Regions from separate parts of the Paenarthrobacter sp. YJN-5 genome, predicted to be linked through region 1. Evidence: riboswitches for the same ligand, from Rfam matches in the RefSeq annotation. Region 1 holds a riboswitch; the other holds the start of a gene.

Region 1 (7,553 bases):
CCGTAGCCGGAGAGCTGCGTGGGGTTCTGACCGTCCAGGACCAGGTCTTTGGAAGCGACCTGGAAGTAAGGGATGCGGGTGCCGTCGGCCGAAACAGCGAAGTGCTGTTGGACCTCGTACCCGGCTTCGTTGAAGAACGACGGCGAGCGCTTCACCTCTTCGTGGTGGCTTCCGGCAGGTCCGAGTGAGCCGCGCGTGAGGGTCGTGGGAGTAGTGAAACCTGTGGCCACCAACCAGTAGTCGTTTCCGGCGCCGGATTCGTCCTCGTCGTCCACTGCATAGGCGTTGACGTCATGGAGCGGGGGACAGGCGTCCAGGGTGCTCCAGGCCCAGGAACCGGACTCGTCAGGTTTTGAGGGGTCCAGCACCCGGATCTCGGAGGAGACGTCCCGCAGCAGGTTCAGCAGCAGGTAGTCCCTGGTCCAGCTCCAGGACTGCAGGGACGTGTGGGCCTCGGGCGTGAACAGCACCACCACGTCGCGTGTGCCGGCCAGCCACTCTTCAAGGCCTGCCGCGAGGAGGGAGCCGGCGGGGTATTGGACGCCCGCCACGGACCAGTCGTGCCGTGGACGGAACATCAGCCATTCGCGGTGCGCGCTGATGTTGACGTCTGTGGGGACGTCGATGTCCGTCCAGGCGCCGTCACGGAGCAGCGACGTCCGCTGGTTGTAGAAGTCGATGTAGTCCACGGCGAAAGTGCGCTCAAAGCCTGGCGTGGAGTCGTGGGCGACCATGGCCAGCATGTGGTCTTCGGGGATCTCGAAGATCTGTTCCGCTGATGCCAGGGATTCGCCGCGGCGCAGCTTCACCGCGGTTCGGGCGTAGGAGGAGGATGTTGCGGCTAGTCCGTCGGCGGTGCTGGAGACCAGGAGAGTGTCTGCATCGAGCCAGCTGACATGGCCCTTCGCGGTGGGTAGGTCAAAGCCACCGTCGGCCGGGTCCACAAACGTCCTGGTGGCGAGGTCGAATTCGCGGTACCGGTTGGCGTCGCCGCCGTCGGGGGAAAGGGAAACCATGGCGAGCCGGTAGTCGGAACCGTCGGACGGGCGAAGGAAACCGGCCCCGTGGAACACCCACTCGATACCTTCGGAGGCTGCCAAGGCGTCCATATCCAGCAGCACGTCCCAGTCCGGGGAGTCGGAGAGGTAGCTTTCCCACGTGGTGCGGCGCCACAGGCCTTTGGGGTGCTCCCGGTCCTTCCAGAAGTTGTAGTAGAAGTCCCCGCGCTTGTTCACCATGGCGATGCGGTCGGTGGAGTCGAGGACTTCCAGGATGCCAGCTTCCACCGCCGCGTAGCCGGCATCTTCCAGGAGTTCCTCGGTGCGTGCGTTCTGTTCCCGAACCCAAGCCAGCTGTTCTTCGCCGTGGATGTCCTCGAGCCAAACGAACTCATCCGTTGGCTCCGGTGCGACTGCGGCATGGCGCGGCCCTGACTTTTCGCGTTCTTCGGGCAGGGGCGTCTGATCAGCTGCTGTGGTGGTCATCGCCCCATCCAAGCAACACAGGTGAAAGGGAAGCAAGTCATGCAGAAGTTAAGCTTGAGCGTGGCTACTTCCCAAACCAACCGTGTTGCCCTTGTCGGGGCTGGTCCGAGGGGTACCAGCGTGCTTGAGCGGTTGCTCGCGAACCGGGCAGCGGCCGGGAACACCGGAAGCAAGCTCCACATTCACGTCATCGATCCCTATCCGGCGGGTTCCGGACACGTGTGGCAGCCTGAGCAGTCGCGGCTGTACCTGATGAACACGCAGTCGTTCTATCCCACCCTGATTCCCCAGGAGCCGGAGCTTGCCCCGCCCCTGGCGGGCGGTTCGTTCGACGAATGGCGCGTGACCCGGCGTCGTGATGGCCAGGGACTCAACGATGCCGAAAAGGCCGAGTTGTCCGCGCTGGAGTCCGACAACTTCCCGAGCCGCGCCCTGTACGGGCGCTACCTGCAGCAGACGCTGGCTGAGTTGCTCCAGCGGGTGCCCGACGGCGTGGACGTCACCTTCCATGAAACGTCGGCGCTGGCGGCCCGCCCGGCAGGTAAGGCGTTCGACGTCGAACTGGCCGACGGCGGTACCCTCACCGTCGACTCTGTGGTGCTCGCCCTTGGCCACATCAAAGCCCGCCTGAACCCCGAGCAACGCTCCTTCCAGGTGGCCGCCGAAGAACATGGACTGCTGTACTTCCCTCCGGCGCCTCCGGCCGACGTGGACTGGTCCGCAGTGCCGGACAACGAACCCGTGCTGGTCCGGGGAATGGGGTTGAACTTCTTCGACGTCATGGGGCAGCTGACCGAGGGCCGCGGCGGCAAATTCGTGGACGCCGTCGCCCCGGGTACCGGCGCACTGGAGTACCGTGCTTCCGGGCGCGAACCGAGGATCATCGCAGCGTCCAGGCGAGGCACCCCGTACCGGGCCAAGGCCGGGCTGTCCGGCTACTACGCCACGAGCATCACCCTCCGCTACCTGACTGAAGCCGCCGTCGACCGCTTCCGGGCTGCGGGGATCCAGCCCGGCTTCGACCATGATCTGTGGCCGCTCCTGCACCGGGACGCGTTGTGGGCGTACTACGCAACGTTGGCACGGTCCCAACCGGCCGCGATCCGGGACTCGGCCCAATTCCTGGCCGACCTGGAGGACGCGTTGCAGCCGCATGCGCACTCAACGGGGAACTGGGAAACCGAAGTGGGCGCGCTGGTCGAGAAACACGTGGTGGCTTCGCGCCGGCTGAACCTCCGGGCGCTCGCCGCCCCGTTGGCGGGCCGGACCTTCGCGTCCCGCCGCGAGTTGGACAAGGCCATCACCGATTACCTGGATGATGATGCCCTGCGTTCGGAGCTCGGCGAAGCCGATCCTGTGAAGATGGCGATCGGCGCGCTCCATACGGGCCGCGCGATCCTTAAGACCGTGGTGGCGGACGGTGGAATCACGGATGAGTCGTGGGTGGCGGAGCTGCGCGGCTGGTTCGAATCCTTCGTCGAGGGACTGGCCAGCGGGCCTCCCGCACTTCGTTCGGAGCAGCTGGCCGCCTTGGCGCGTGCCGGCGTCGTGAGTTTCGTGGGACCGGACCCGAAATTCAGCGTGGACCGCAACGCCAAGGTCTTCCGCGCCTTTTCGCCCTGGGTGCGGGATGCGCCCGTGCAGGCGAGGACCCTGATTGAAGCGATGTCGCCCGCCAACCGGGTGGGTATCAACGTCTCCCCGTTGCTGGAACAGCTCATGGAGGACGGCCTGGTGCGAACCAAGATCATGATGAGCGTCGAAGGGACACCGGTGCAGACCACCGGCCTGGATGTGGAACCACATCCTTACCGGCCCGTGGCCGCGAACGGCTCGGTAACCGAGGGTTTGTACGTGCTGGGCCTTCAGCTGTCGGCAACCCAGTGGGGGACCGCCATCGCCGCTGAGGCGAAACCGGCAACCGGCCAAGCCTACACCAGCGGACAGCGGACGCTGCGCGACGCCGACGAGATCGCGCGGAGCATCCTGGGGCTTTAATCCCTTTTATGACGACCGTGGATGCCGGGCGTTTGCAGCGGGTGCCCGCCCTTCGCTAGTGTGTGATCTGCGTCACCGACTGGTGATGCGCGCTAGTGATCCGCGGCGGGAGAGTCCTGCCGGTACATCCCGTCAGGCGCCGTAGGAGCAAACCCTCCCCAGGAATCTCTCAGGCACCCTGTACCGCCGCGGCGAGGCAACTCTGGAAAGAAGCACGGTTCCCACCGGGCTCACCGAAGGTGCAAGCGTTCCTGCCTGCAGGGACGCGGAAACTCTCAGGTCAATGACAGAGCGGGGAGGAACCCGAATCATCGTGGCATTCCGGTGCCGCCTGAACAATGGAGTTCCTCATGACGATTCAGCGCCCGCCAACAGACAACAACCATGAGCCCCACCTCGAACGGCAACTCAGCAACCGCCACATCCAACTGATCGCCATTGGCGGTGCCATCGGAACCGGCCTGTTCATGGGCTCCGGGAAAACCATCTCCGCCGCCGGGCCCTCCGTCATTTTCGTTTACATGATCATCGGCTTCATGCTGTTCTTCGTCATGCGGGCCATGGGCGAGTTGCTGTTGAGCAACCTGAACTACAAGTCCTTCAGCGACTTCGCCGCAGACCTTCTGGGTCCGTGGGCGGGATTCTTCACTGGATGGACGTATTGGTTCTGCTGGGTTATCACGGGCATCGCGGACGTCATAGCGATAGCCGGCTACTCGGAAGAACTGTGGCCGGGCTTGCCCCTCTGGATTCCAGGACTCATCACGATCGGCATCCTCCTGCTCTTGAACCTGGCAACCGTGAAGGCCTTCGGCGAGACGGAATTCTGGTTCGCCCTCATCAAGATCGTGGCCATTGCGGCGCTCATCATCGTGGGCCTGTTCATGATCTTCAGTGGCTTCCAGTCCGATGCGGGCCCGGCCAGCTTCACCAACCTCTGGTCCCATGGAGGCTTCTTCCCCAACGAATTCATGGGGTTCGTGGCCGGTTTCCAGATCGCAGTCTTCGCGTTCGTGGGTATTGAACTGGTAGGAACCACCGCTGCCGAAGCGAAAGATCCGGAGAAAAACCTTCCCAAGGCCATCAACTCCATTCCCATCCGTGTGCTGCTCTTCTACGTAGGCGCCCTCATCATCCTGATGTCCGTTACTCCGTGGACGCAGTTCGCGGCCGGCCACAGCCCTTTCATCGCCATGTTCTCGCTTGCCGGGCTTGGGGCCGCAGCCACGATCGTCAACCTCGTGGTGTTGAGCTCGGCGATGTCCTCCGCGAACTCCGGAATCTACTCCACGTCCCGCATGGTTTACGGCTTGGCGCAGGAAGGCGACGCACCTGCAGTCTTCAGTGCGCTCTCCGGACGCAAAGTACCCCGCAACGCACTGTTCCTTTCCTGCGTCCTGCTGCTCTCCGGCGTCGTCCTCATGTACGCCGGCCAGGACGTTGGCAAGGCCTTCGACATGGTCACCACGGTGTCGGCCGTGTGCTTCGTGTTCGTCTGGTCGATCATCCTGGCGAGCTACCTCGCCTTCCGGAAGCGTCGTCCGCAACTGCACGATGGCTCCGCGTTCAAGATGCCCGGCGGTGTTGTGATGGTTTGGGTGGTCTTCGCGTTCTTCGGGTTCATCATGTGGGCATTGACCACGCAGCCGGACACCCTCATAGCGCTGCTTGTCACGCCGGTGTGGTTCGTGGCGTTGGGCATCGCGTGGGCCATCCTGCGGCGTCGGCCGGCCCACGTGGCCCGGTTCGAAGCGTTCCGCGCGAGCCTGCAAGAGGACGCCGGGCGGCTTCCCGAGCCTGAACCCGCACGCAAGTAGGAAGCAAAAAGCCAGGCCCCGCGACCACACGGACGCGGGGCCTGGCCCCTTCACTGCCAACGGGGGTTTGTCAGCCCCTCAGGCACCTCTGATATTCCAACCACGCGATGGCGTAGCGGAGCCAGCCCGCAATGTCGTACCACTTGGATGGTTTGACCGGTGCCGTGCATTGCGGCGAATTCGGAACGCTCTCCGCCACCGTGACCAGGACCTTGACGGTGGTGCCGGTTTCGACGGCGGTGAGCACCAGCGTCGCGGTACCGGCTGCTGCTGTGGCGGGTACCGTGACGTTGACGTTCGCGGCACCGGAGGTCACCGGAACATCGCCCAGCTCCACGGTGGTGCCTGCGGCATCGACGAACGAGGCTTTGAGGGTCTTGTTCGCCGGGCTGCCGATGGACGTCAGGTCCAGCTTGGAAACGGCCAGGCTCAGGGCATCTCCGGCCGTGACGTCGCCGGCCGTGGTGTTGGCGACCGCCACGGAACGGCGCGCGAAGTCCGGCGATACCGGGTTGTGCGCCTGGAGGTACTTGATCCACGCATCCCGGTCCACCAAACCGGTGTCCTTGGTGTTGCTGCCTTCCAGGAAGACGCGGAAGTTGTCACCGCCGGTGGCAAGGAAGCTGAAGGTACCGATCCTGTACTGCTGGGCCGGATCGATCGGCGTACCGTCCACCCGGATCCCGGTGACGCGCTCACCTGCCGGGCGGGCGGCGTCGTAGGTGTAGTTGACGTTCTTGGACAACCCCAACTGCTGGTACGGGCGGCTCGGAACCGTTCCGTCGGGGTTGGTCTGCCACTGCTGTTCCAGGAGCGTCTTGAATTGTGCGCCAGTAAGGGACGTCGTCCAGAGATTGTTGACGAACGGCAGCACCGCGTTCGCCTCGGCATAGGTGATGGTTCCGTCCGGGGCGTAGTACAGCTCGTTGCGGAGCCCGCCGGGATTCACGACGCCGATCTCCGCCGCACCCAGTTCCGGCGCCTTGAGCGTGTCCACCAGTGAGTCCGCCACGAGGTTGCCCAACGTGGACTCGCTCGCGCGGTCGTCCCGCTTGGGGGCGCCGCCTTCGGGGTCCGGCGTGAACGCCGTGGTGATATCAGCGGTCACTGCCCCTACCGGCTGGTTGCCGATCTCTTTGGCATCAGCCAGGGCCTTGTCCACGATCGTTTTTACGGCTGCCACCCGGGGGTAGGCGGCAACGAGGCTTTCGGGAGTATCGGTGGTGCGCTCCACGATCGAGGCCTTGTAGCCCGTCACCGACGTGGAGGCCACGTCCACGGTCAAGGTCACGGTTCCCACGTTCTCCCCGTAGTTGCCGGTCTGGATGATCGGCCGGGTCTTTCCGGTGGCTTGCCCGTCGGCGTCCCGCACCGGGGCGTCCCAGGCATATTCCTTGTGGGTGTGGCCGGTGAAGATTGCCGCGACGTCGGGCGTGGTTTGGTTCACGAGTTTCGCGAACGGTCCTCCGGCGGCAACTTCCTCCTCCAACGTGGCGCCGTCGGGCGTTCCGGACGCTGCGCCGTCGTGGTTTTCGACGATGATCAGGTCAGCGGCGCCCTCAGCCTTGATCTTCGCCGCAACCCGGTTGATGGCATCCACCGGATCACCGAACTCCAGGTCGGCGATGCCCGCCGGAGTCACCAGGGAAGGAACCTCCGGGGTGACGGTGCCGATCACTGCCACCCGCAGGCCGTTGAGTTCCAGCACCTTGTACTCGGGCAGGACGGGAGTGGTGGTGCCTTTTTGGTAGACGTTCGCGCCAAGGTAGGCGAACTTAGCGTTGGTGCCACCCGCGGCGACGCGGTCGCGCAGGTCCTCCCAGCCGCCGTCGAACTCATGGTTGCCAACCGCGGAGGCCTGCAGCTCGAGGGCGTTCAGGACGTCGATGGTGGGCTGGTCCTTCGCCACGGAGGAGGCAAAGAGCGAAGCTCCGATGTTGTCCCCGGCCGAGATGAACGCCGTGGCGCCCGGTGCCGCGGCAGCACGCAACTTCTCCACCGTTCCGGCGAACAGGACGGTGTTGGAATCGATCCTGCCGTGGAAGTCATTGATCCCCAGGAACTGAAGGTCTACGGTCTGCGGCGCACTTGGTGCCAGGTCAAGGCCGACCACGACGGGATCGTGGTCGCTGGCCCGGAACTCGTCCGACGCATAGTAGTTGGTCACATTGTTGTTATACCGGCTGTACTCCAGTGCCACGGACTCCACGGAGTTGATGTTCCAAATGTCGCTTCCCGTGACTGTCGGGAGGGC
Region 2 (7,553 bases), 150 kb from region 1:
CATCGTGGGCCTGTTCGCAGCTGCCCGGTTTGAAGCGACGGTAGAGGTGGGCCAAGCGGCTGGCATTGCCCCAGCGGCCCTGGCATCCGGTCCTGCCGCTCCACCCGCCTCAACCGGCAAGACCGCCGCGAACCCGGTTGCCGGCCACGATTTGCAGGGCCCTGCCATTGCCGCACTGCTGGAGCGGGCCGACGCAGCGGAACGGGAGATGCACCGGCCCGATCCCGTTTCGACGGCCTCACCCGATTTCGCCGGGCTGCTGCAACAACTGGGCAAGGAACTTGAGGCGGCTCCGGCTGTGCACCCGCCGCTTGAGCCGCCACTACCGCCGTCGGACGCTTCGAACGAAAAGGTTCCTGCACCGCTGGAAGGCAACGGCAACGTGATCCTCCTTTTGGGCCTCGGTGACGACGCCTTGGGACCGGCCCTCGAAATGTCGATCGCCGCCGGGGGCTCCGACGTCCGTACCGCCGGAGAGCTGACAGCGTTCGGCCACCTGCATGTGTCAGGCCGTCAAAGCGCGATGGCTGCGCGCGCCCAGGCAGTACTGACCGGCCAGAACGTGGTGGTCGCCTACGGGCTGGGTAAGGCATCAGACATTCAGGAGCAGGCGCACGCCATCGCCGGCCTGTCCGCCGACCAGGTCTGGGTGGTGGCCGACGCACGCCGGAAAGCCGGGGACACGGCCGCGTGGGTGCGTGCCCTGCAAACACTGCTCTCAACGGAACCGGTTGGCGTCTCCGCACTGGCCGTCATCGGTGCCTCGGAAACTGCCAGCCCGGAAACCGTGGACGGGCTGGGTATCCCGGTGGGCTGGGTGGATGGCAAACCGGCACGAAGGACCTCGCTCGGAAAGGTACATTGAAAGCATGCTGGTACTGACGCGCAAACCGGGCGAGAAGATCATGATTGGTGACGATATTGTCATTACCGTCATGGAGGGCCGCGGTGACGGGGTGCGGATCGGAATTGAAGCCCCTCGGGGTGTTTCCATCCAGCGCAGCGAAGTAGTTGAGGCGATCGCCGCCGCAAACCTCGCAGCCGCCCAAGCCGGCCCCGACGCCGAGGAACTCCTGGCGAACCTCCGCCCGCCGGCCCCCACCAACAACTGATCCTCTTTCACATCCCGTCGGGTTTTCGCCAGGTCCTCTTTCACATCCCGTCAGGTGGTGCCGAGGAAATCACGCAAAGAGGGGAGTGCGGCGCTGGTCACCGCCGCACGCGCACGTTGAACGTTGACGTCCAGGGTCATTATGGTGAGATCGTCCGGCTCAGCGTCCGCGGGTTCCGGTTCCTGCTCGAGCGCGGAGAGGTTATCAGCTGCCACGGCATCTATGGATTCCAAGAGAATAACCAATGCGCGGTGGTGTTCTTTCAATAGATCAGGCCAAATTCCGGCCGGCGCCATGCCTGCCAGTGAAGGCAACGAAGTCTGATCCGGCACTTTCCATTCCGCGGCCAGGGCAGCCGCTTCCACGCCGCGGGCCAATGACTCGAAGCGTAGGCTTTCCACCACTTTTTCGAGCTCGGACGCGGTGTATTCGAGGCGGTGCCAGTTGCCTGCCCGCAGATGCAGGAGTTGCGTTTCGAGGAGGAAAAGCAAGAAATCGAGTTGCCTTCTCTCCCGCCACAACGTTGCCGATAGCTCGTCCGCCCCCACGGTTCCTCAATCCTTATTTGCCCGGCGGAAAGCAGGTTTCAGCAGGGTTTTGAATTTCTTGTGTCGAGCGTACACGTTTAGGGGTTTGCAGGTGGTATGTTCACTGAACACGTACCTGAAACAAAGTCCCACTACGGCGCTGTGATTGGTCTCCAAGCGCCGTCCGGAATGCGGATCCAGGGCATGGCAAACTCAATATTCCGGTCTCATGGGGGGACTATCTTTTGAATCGCGAACAGCGCAACGAGCTGGTGTTGCAACACCTCCCGCTCGTTGGTTACTTGGTCTCTGACCTTTGTGCGCGCGCATCTCATTTGTCGCGCGATGATTTTGCCTCGGTTGGTTCCCTCGCCCTCATCAGTTCGGCAGATTCCTTTGACCCGGACCTGGGTGTTCCTTTCGGGGCTTTCGCACGCCGTCGAATCATTGGGGCTTTCGCGGACGAAATGCGCGCGGGAGACTGGGCTACCCGTTCGGCCCGCAAGCGCATCAAGGAAACCCTCGCCGTCCAGGAAACCCTTACGGGTGTGCTGGGACGCGGTCCGAGCGTTGCTGAGATGGCCTCTGCCCTTGGCGTCGAGCGCAGCCACGTCGAGGCGGCCTTGGCCGATGCAGCCAGAACCCTGACGTCGCTGGATGAGGTCGTGGTGGATACCGTGGCTTCGGTAGCTCCGTCACCGGAGAACTCCGTGCTCGCCGACGAGCGCATCAAGTACCTCCGGGCCGCCGTCGATGCCTTGCCTGAGAAGATGCGGTTCGTCGTCAGGGAGATCTACTTGGCAGGCCGTTCGGTCAAAGACCTCGCAGAGGAACTGGGCTCCACCCACGCGGCAGTTTCGCAGCAGCGGGCCGAAGGCATCCGGCTTTTGCGCGACGGCCTGGCCGCCCACTATTCAGATAACCCGGACCGGGCATTTGAACCTGAGTCCCGCATCACCGCCCGGCGTCGGAACGATTACCTTTCCGCCCTCGCCACGGCCACTACCGGCGGAATCACCCGGAGCCTGGGATTGGGTTCAACGCTCAACCAAGCCGTATAGAAAGCACAGGACTACTGCGCCCTCGGCACCCGGCGAAGTACGACGGCGGCAAGCACTGCCGCTCCGGCCATCAGTACCAGCCCGATCGCCGCGGTGACGTGCACTCCGGATTCGAAGGCCACCCCTGCGGCCGCAGTCAGTGCCTCGGACAAGGGCGCGGGCAGTGCGGCCGCCGCATCAACCGCTCCGGCCAAGGTTTCCCCTGACTGGCCCGCAGCGGCAGCGGATACTCCGTCCGGTATCACCAGGTTGTGCTGGTAGGACGCGGTCAGGATGGAGCCCAGGACGGCGGTGCCCAGGAGCGATCCCAGTTCGTAGCCTGTTTCCGAGATGGCGGATGCCGCGCCGGACTTGTCCGCCGGGACCGAGCCCAGGATGAGGTCGTTGGAGATGGTCTCCGCAGCTCCCACGCCGACTGCCAACACCGTCAATGCTGAGAGCAGGAACACCGGGCCGCTTCCGTGATCGCCCACGACAACCACCAGGTACCCCACTGCATTGAGTACCAGGCCGCCCGCCACCACAAAGCCGGGGCGGATCCGCTTCACCAGCGGCACCACTACCAGCCCTGCCACGATGGTGGCCAAGAGGGCCGGGATCATGGCAATACCCGCCTCCATGGGCGACTGGCCTTCGATGAGTTGCAGGTGCTGGGCGAAGAAGTAGATGAACCCGGTCATGGAGAACAGGGACAGCGCGTTGGCGACGATGGCCGTGCTGAACACTTTGTTGCTGAAGAGGCGCACGTCCAGCAGGGGGCTGGCCAACTGCTGCTGCCGCCGCACGAAGAGCACGCCCAGTACCGCGCCGAAGAGCATGAAGAAAGCAGCGGTTGGCCCGAAGCCGTGCACGGCGAATTCCTTGATGCCGTAGACGAGCGGAGCCATGGTGAGGACGGACAGGACGATGCTTGGTACGTCCACGCGGCCAGGGTTGGCGTCCTTCGACTCCGGAATGAGGATCCTGCAGAACGCAAGCAGGGGCAGGAGCAGGAACGTTGCCACCAGGAAGACAGCTCCCCACCAGAAGTGCTCCACGAGCCAGCCGCCAAAGATGGGGCCGAGGGCTGCGCCGCCCGAGAACCCGGCTGCCCAGACGGCGATGGCGAGGCGGCGCCGGTTCGGGTCGGTGAAGATGTTCCTGATCAGGGACAGTGTTGAGGGCATCAGCATGGCGCCGAAGACTCCAAGGGCTGCGCGGCCGGCTATCAGCCATTCAGCCGAGGGCGCGAACGCCGTAGCAGCCGACACCGCAGCGAAGCCTGTGCTGCCGGCCAGAAGCAGCCGCCGTCGTCCTATCCTGTCGCCGAGGTTGCCCATGGATACCAGCAATGCAGCCAGGACCAGCGGGTACGCGTCAAGGATCCACAGAAGCTGGATGCCCCCGACTTCCAATGAGCGGGCGATCTCCGGCAGAGCGAAGGTGAGGGCGGTGTTGTCCACGGCCACCAGGAGAACCGGAAACATGAGCAGGGCAAGGGCCGTCCAGTCGCGCCATCCTGCCGTCCTGCCGGGGAGGGGACGGGTGGAAGTGCGGGGAGCTTTGGTTGCGGACGACGAAAACATGAACATTACTGTACCGTCCAGACGGTATAGTTTCAAAGGAGCTCAACACGCCTGTTTAGGGAATGATGGACACATGCCGCGAAAACCAGTTGCCAAGGATGCCGTCCTGGATGCCTTCGAGGCGCTCCTGATCGAGGTGGGGGAGCGGGCAGCAACGCTCGACGCCGTCGCGAAGCGCGCCGGAGTCTCCAAGGGAGGGCTCCTCTATCACTTCCCCAACAAGGAGGCCCTCATCAGCGCTTTGCTGGAACGCCTCGACCGCTTGGCGGAGGAAGACACCGAACAAATGATCGCGGCCCCGGACGGCGCAGCTGCGTACTTCATCCGGTCTTCGGTGTGGGCCGGTACGCCCATGGACCGGGCCTTCGTGGCGACCACCCGCTTGGCCGAGGTAGCCCACGAGGAGACGCGGAGGAGGTTTGCCGCCATCCAACAACGCTGGCTGGACGTGCTCGCCGAGGACGTTGGGCCGGAAGTCGCCAAAGCCGTCAGCTACATGGGCGACGGACTCTATTTCAACGCCATGTTCGAAGGCGGGCAGGCCGGTGGCAGTGCCGGGCGGGAGGCCGACGTCGGGATCCTGCTCGAGGTTCTGGAGCGACTGCGGAAGTAGCGCTCCGCCTATTTGCCGCGACGCCGGGCACGTAGGACAATTAACAATTGTGGTGCGCCTTGCAGCGGGCCGCGAACAACTGCATAAGCCTATGATCTGCGGCGGGAGAGTCCTGCAAAGCACGTGACGCAGGCGCCGTAGGAGCAAATCCTCCCCAGGAATCTCTCAGGCCCACGCACCGCCGCGGCTAGGCAACTCTGGAAAGCAGCAGGCAATCCGCCGTCAGCGGTGACGATTGTTGTGTTCACCGACGGTGCAAGCGGCGTTGCGAAGGCAACCCGCGGAAACTCTCAGGTCCAATACAGAGCGGGGAGGAACCCGAGCCACTGCGGCGTACCCAAGCGCCGCCCAACTAATGGAGTTCCTTCGTGACGGTTAGTTCAGCCTCCACCGCCTTCGTCGATCGGCACATCGGTGCCCGCCGCCAGGCCGACATCGGCACCATGCTCAGGTCAGTCGGTTACGACTCCGTGGATTCCCTCGTGGACACCGCGGTTCCCAACGACATCCGCCAGGACGTTGCCCTGACGCTGCAGAACGCGCTGAGCGAGGTGGAGGTCCTTGCTGAACTCCGCAAGCTTGCTTCCAAGAACAAGACTGCTGTCCAGATGATCGGCCAGGGCTACTACGACACCATCACGCCGCCGGTTATCCGCCGCAACATTCTTGAGTCGCCGGCCTGGTACACCGCCTACACGCCCTACCAGCCGGAAATTTCCCAGGGCCGCCTCGAAGCGCTGCTGAACTTCCAGACCATGGTGCAGGACCTCGTTGGCCTTCCGATCGCCAATGCTTCGCTCCTTGACGAAGCCACCGCTGTTGCCGAGGCCGTGCTGATGATGCGCCGCGCCAACAAGGACAAGACGGCGAGGGACGGCAAGACCGTCCTGGACGCAGACTGCCTGCCGCAGACCACTGCGATCGTGAAGGGCCGCGCTGAGGCGCTCGGCTTCGAGGTGGAGGTTGCGGACCTCTCCGCGGGACTGCCCGACGGCGACATCAACGGCGTCGTCCTCCAGCAGCCGGGCGTTTCGGGCCGGGTTTTCGACCACTCCGCCGTCATCGCCGAGGCGAAAGAGCGGGGCGCGCTGGTGACGGTTGCTGCCGACCTTCTTTCCCTCACGCTCATCACCCCTCCGGGTGAACAGGGTGCGGACATCGCCGTCGGCTCCGCCCAGCGACTGGGTGTTCCGCTGTTCTTCGGCGGCCCGCACGCCGCTTACATGGCAGTCCAGAAGGGGCTGGAGCGTTCCATGCCCGGCCGTCTGGTGGGCGTTTCCAAGGACGACGCAGGTGTCCCCGCCTACCGCTTGGCGCTGCAGACCCGCGAGCAGCACATCCGCCGCGAAAAGGCCACGTCCAACATCTGCACGGCGCAGGCTCTCCTGGCCATCGTCGCCTCAATGTATGCCGTTTACCACGGCCCCGAAGGCCTGAAGGCCATCGCCGAGACCGCCCACCACCACGCGCGCACCCTTGCGGCCTCACTGAAGGCTGCCGGCGTCGAGGTCCTCCACGGGTCCTTCTTCGACACCATCACGGTTCGCGTTCCGGGCCGCGGCGCCGAGCTCGTCGCTGCTGCCGAAGAGCGTGGCATCAACCTGCGTGGAATCGACGGGGACACCGTGGGTATCTCCGTGGATGAGACAACAACAACTGACATCGTCGGCAGTGTCCTTGAAGTTTTCGGTGCCTCCGCGGTTGAGTCCGCAGAGGGCTTTGCGCTGGAGGCTTCCGTTGAGCGCTCCAGTGAGTACCTGCAGCACCCGGTGTTCAACACCCACCGCTCCGAAACGCAGCTCCTGCGCTACATCCGCAAGCTCTCCGATCGCGACCTCGCGCTGGACCGGACCATGATTCCGCTGGGTTCGTGCACCATGAAGCTGAACGCCACGGCGGAGATGGAAGCCATTTCCTGGCCCGAGTTCGCCTCCATCCACCCCTTCGCTCCTGATTCCCAGACCGAGGGCTGGCGTGAACTCATCGCCGACCTCGAAGCCCAGCTGACCGAGATCACGGGCTACGACCAGGTCTCCATCCAGCCGAACGCCGGGTCCCAGGGCGAGCTGGCCGGGCTCCTCGCCATCCGCGGCTACCACCACTCCCGCGGAGACCAGCAGCGCAACGTCTGCCTCATCCCCGCTTCGGCACACGGCACCAACGCAGCGTCCGCCGTGCTCGCCGGCATGAAGGTGGTGGTGGTTGCAACGGCAGCCGACGGCACCATCGACCACGCCGACCTCCAAGCCAAGATCGAGGCCAACCGTGAGGTCCTGTCGGCCATCATGATCACCTACCCCTCTACCCACGGTGTCTACGACGCCGATGTGCGGGAAGTCTGCGACGCCGTCCACGAAGCCGGCGGCCAGGTCTACATTGACGGTGCAAACCTCAATGCACTGGTCGGGTTGGCCCAGCCGGGCAAGTTCGGCGGCGACGTGTCCCACTTGAACCTGCACAAGACCTTCTGCATCCCGCACGGCGGTGGCGGACCCGGCGTCGGCCCCGTTGCGGCAAAGGCCCACCTGGCACCGTTCATGCCGGGCAACGCCGCATCATGGACCGAGGGCAATGACGTTCCGATTTCGGCATCGCGCTTCGGTTCGGCCGGTGTGCTCCCCATTTCCTGGGCGTACGTGAAGCTCATGGGCGGCCAGGGCCTTACCGAAGCAACC

The links. Region 1 has a riboswitch for glycine ahead of cycA (D-serine/D-alanine/glycine transporter). Riboswitches for the same ligand answer to the same signal wherever they lie in the genome.
Region 2: it holds a riboswitch for glycine, as region 1 does, so the genes downstream of both, gcvP (aminomethyl-transferring glycine dehydrogenase) here and cycA (D-serine/D-alanine/glycine transporter) in region 1, are expected to answer to the same signal.

The regions. Positions count from the first base shown of each region.
Region 1 covers NZ_CP053544.1:3,767,958-3,775,510, reverse strand. Annotated here, with positions in the region: gene HMI59_RS17455 (prolyl oligopeptidase family protein) at 1-1,484, opposite strand, end outside; gene HMI59_RS17450 (FAD/NAD(P)-binding domain-containing protein) at 1,545-3,482, shown strand; glycine riboswitch at 3,579-3,678, shown strand; gene cycA (D-serine/D-alanine/glycine transporter) at 3,833-5,299, shown strand; gene HMI59_RS17440 (ExeM/NucH family extracellular endonuclease) at 5,370-7,553, opposite strand, start outside.
Region 2 covers NZ_CP053544.1:3,616,324-3,623,876, reverse strand. Annotated here, with positions in the region: gene HMI59_RS16760 (hypothetical protein) at 1-865, shown strand, start outside; gene csrA (carbon storage regulator CsrA) at 870-1,112, shown strand; gene HMI59_RS16750 (flagellar protein FlgN) at 1,163-1,660, opposite strand; gene HMI59_RS16745 (sigma-70 family RNA polymerase sigma factor) at 1,885-2,700, shown strand; gene HMI59_RS16740 (MFS transporter) at 2,712-4,265, opposite strand; gene HMI59_RS16735 (TetR/AcrR family transcriptional regulator) at 4,339-4,878, shown strand; glycine riboswitch at 4,971-5,069, shown strand; gene gcvP (aminomethyl-transferring glycine dehydrogenase) at 5,247-7,553, shown strand, end outside.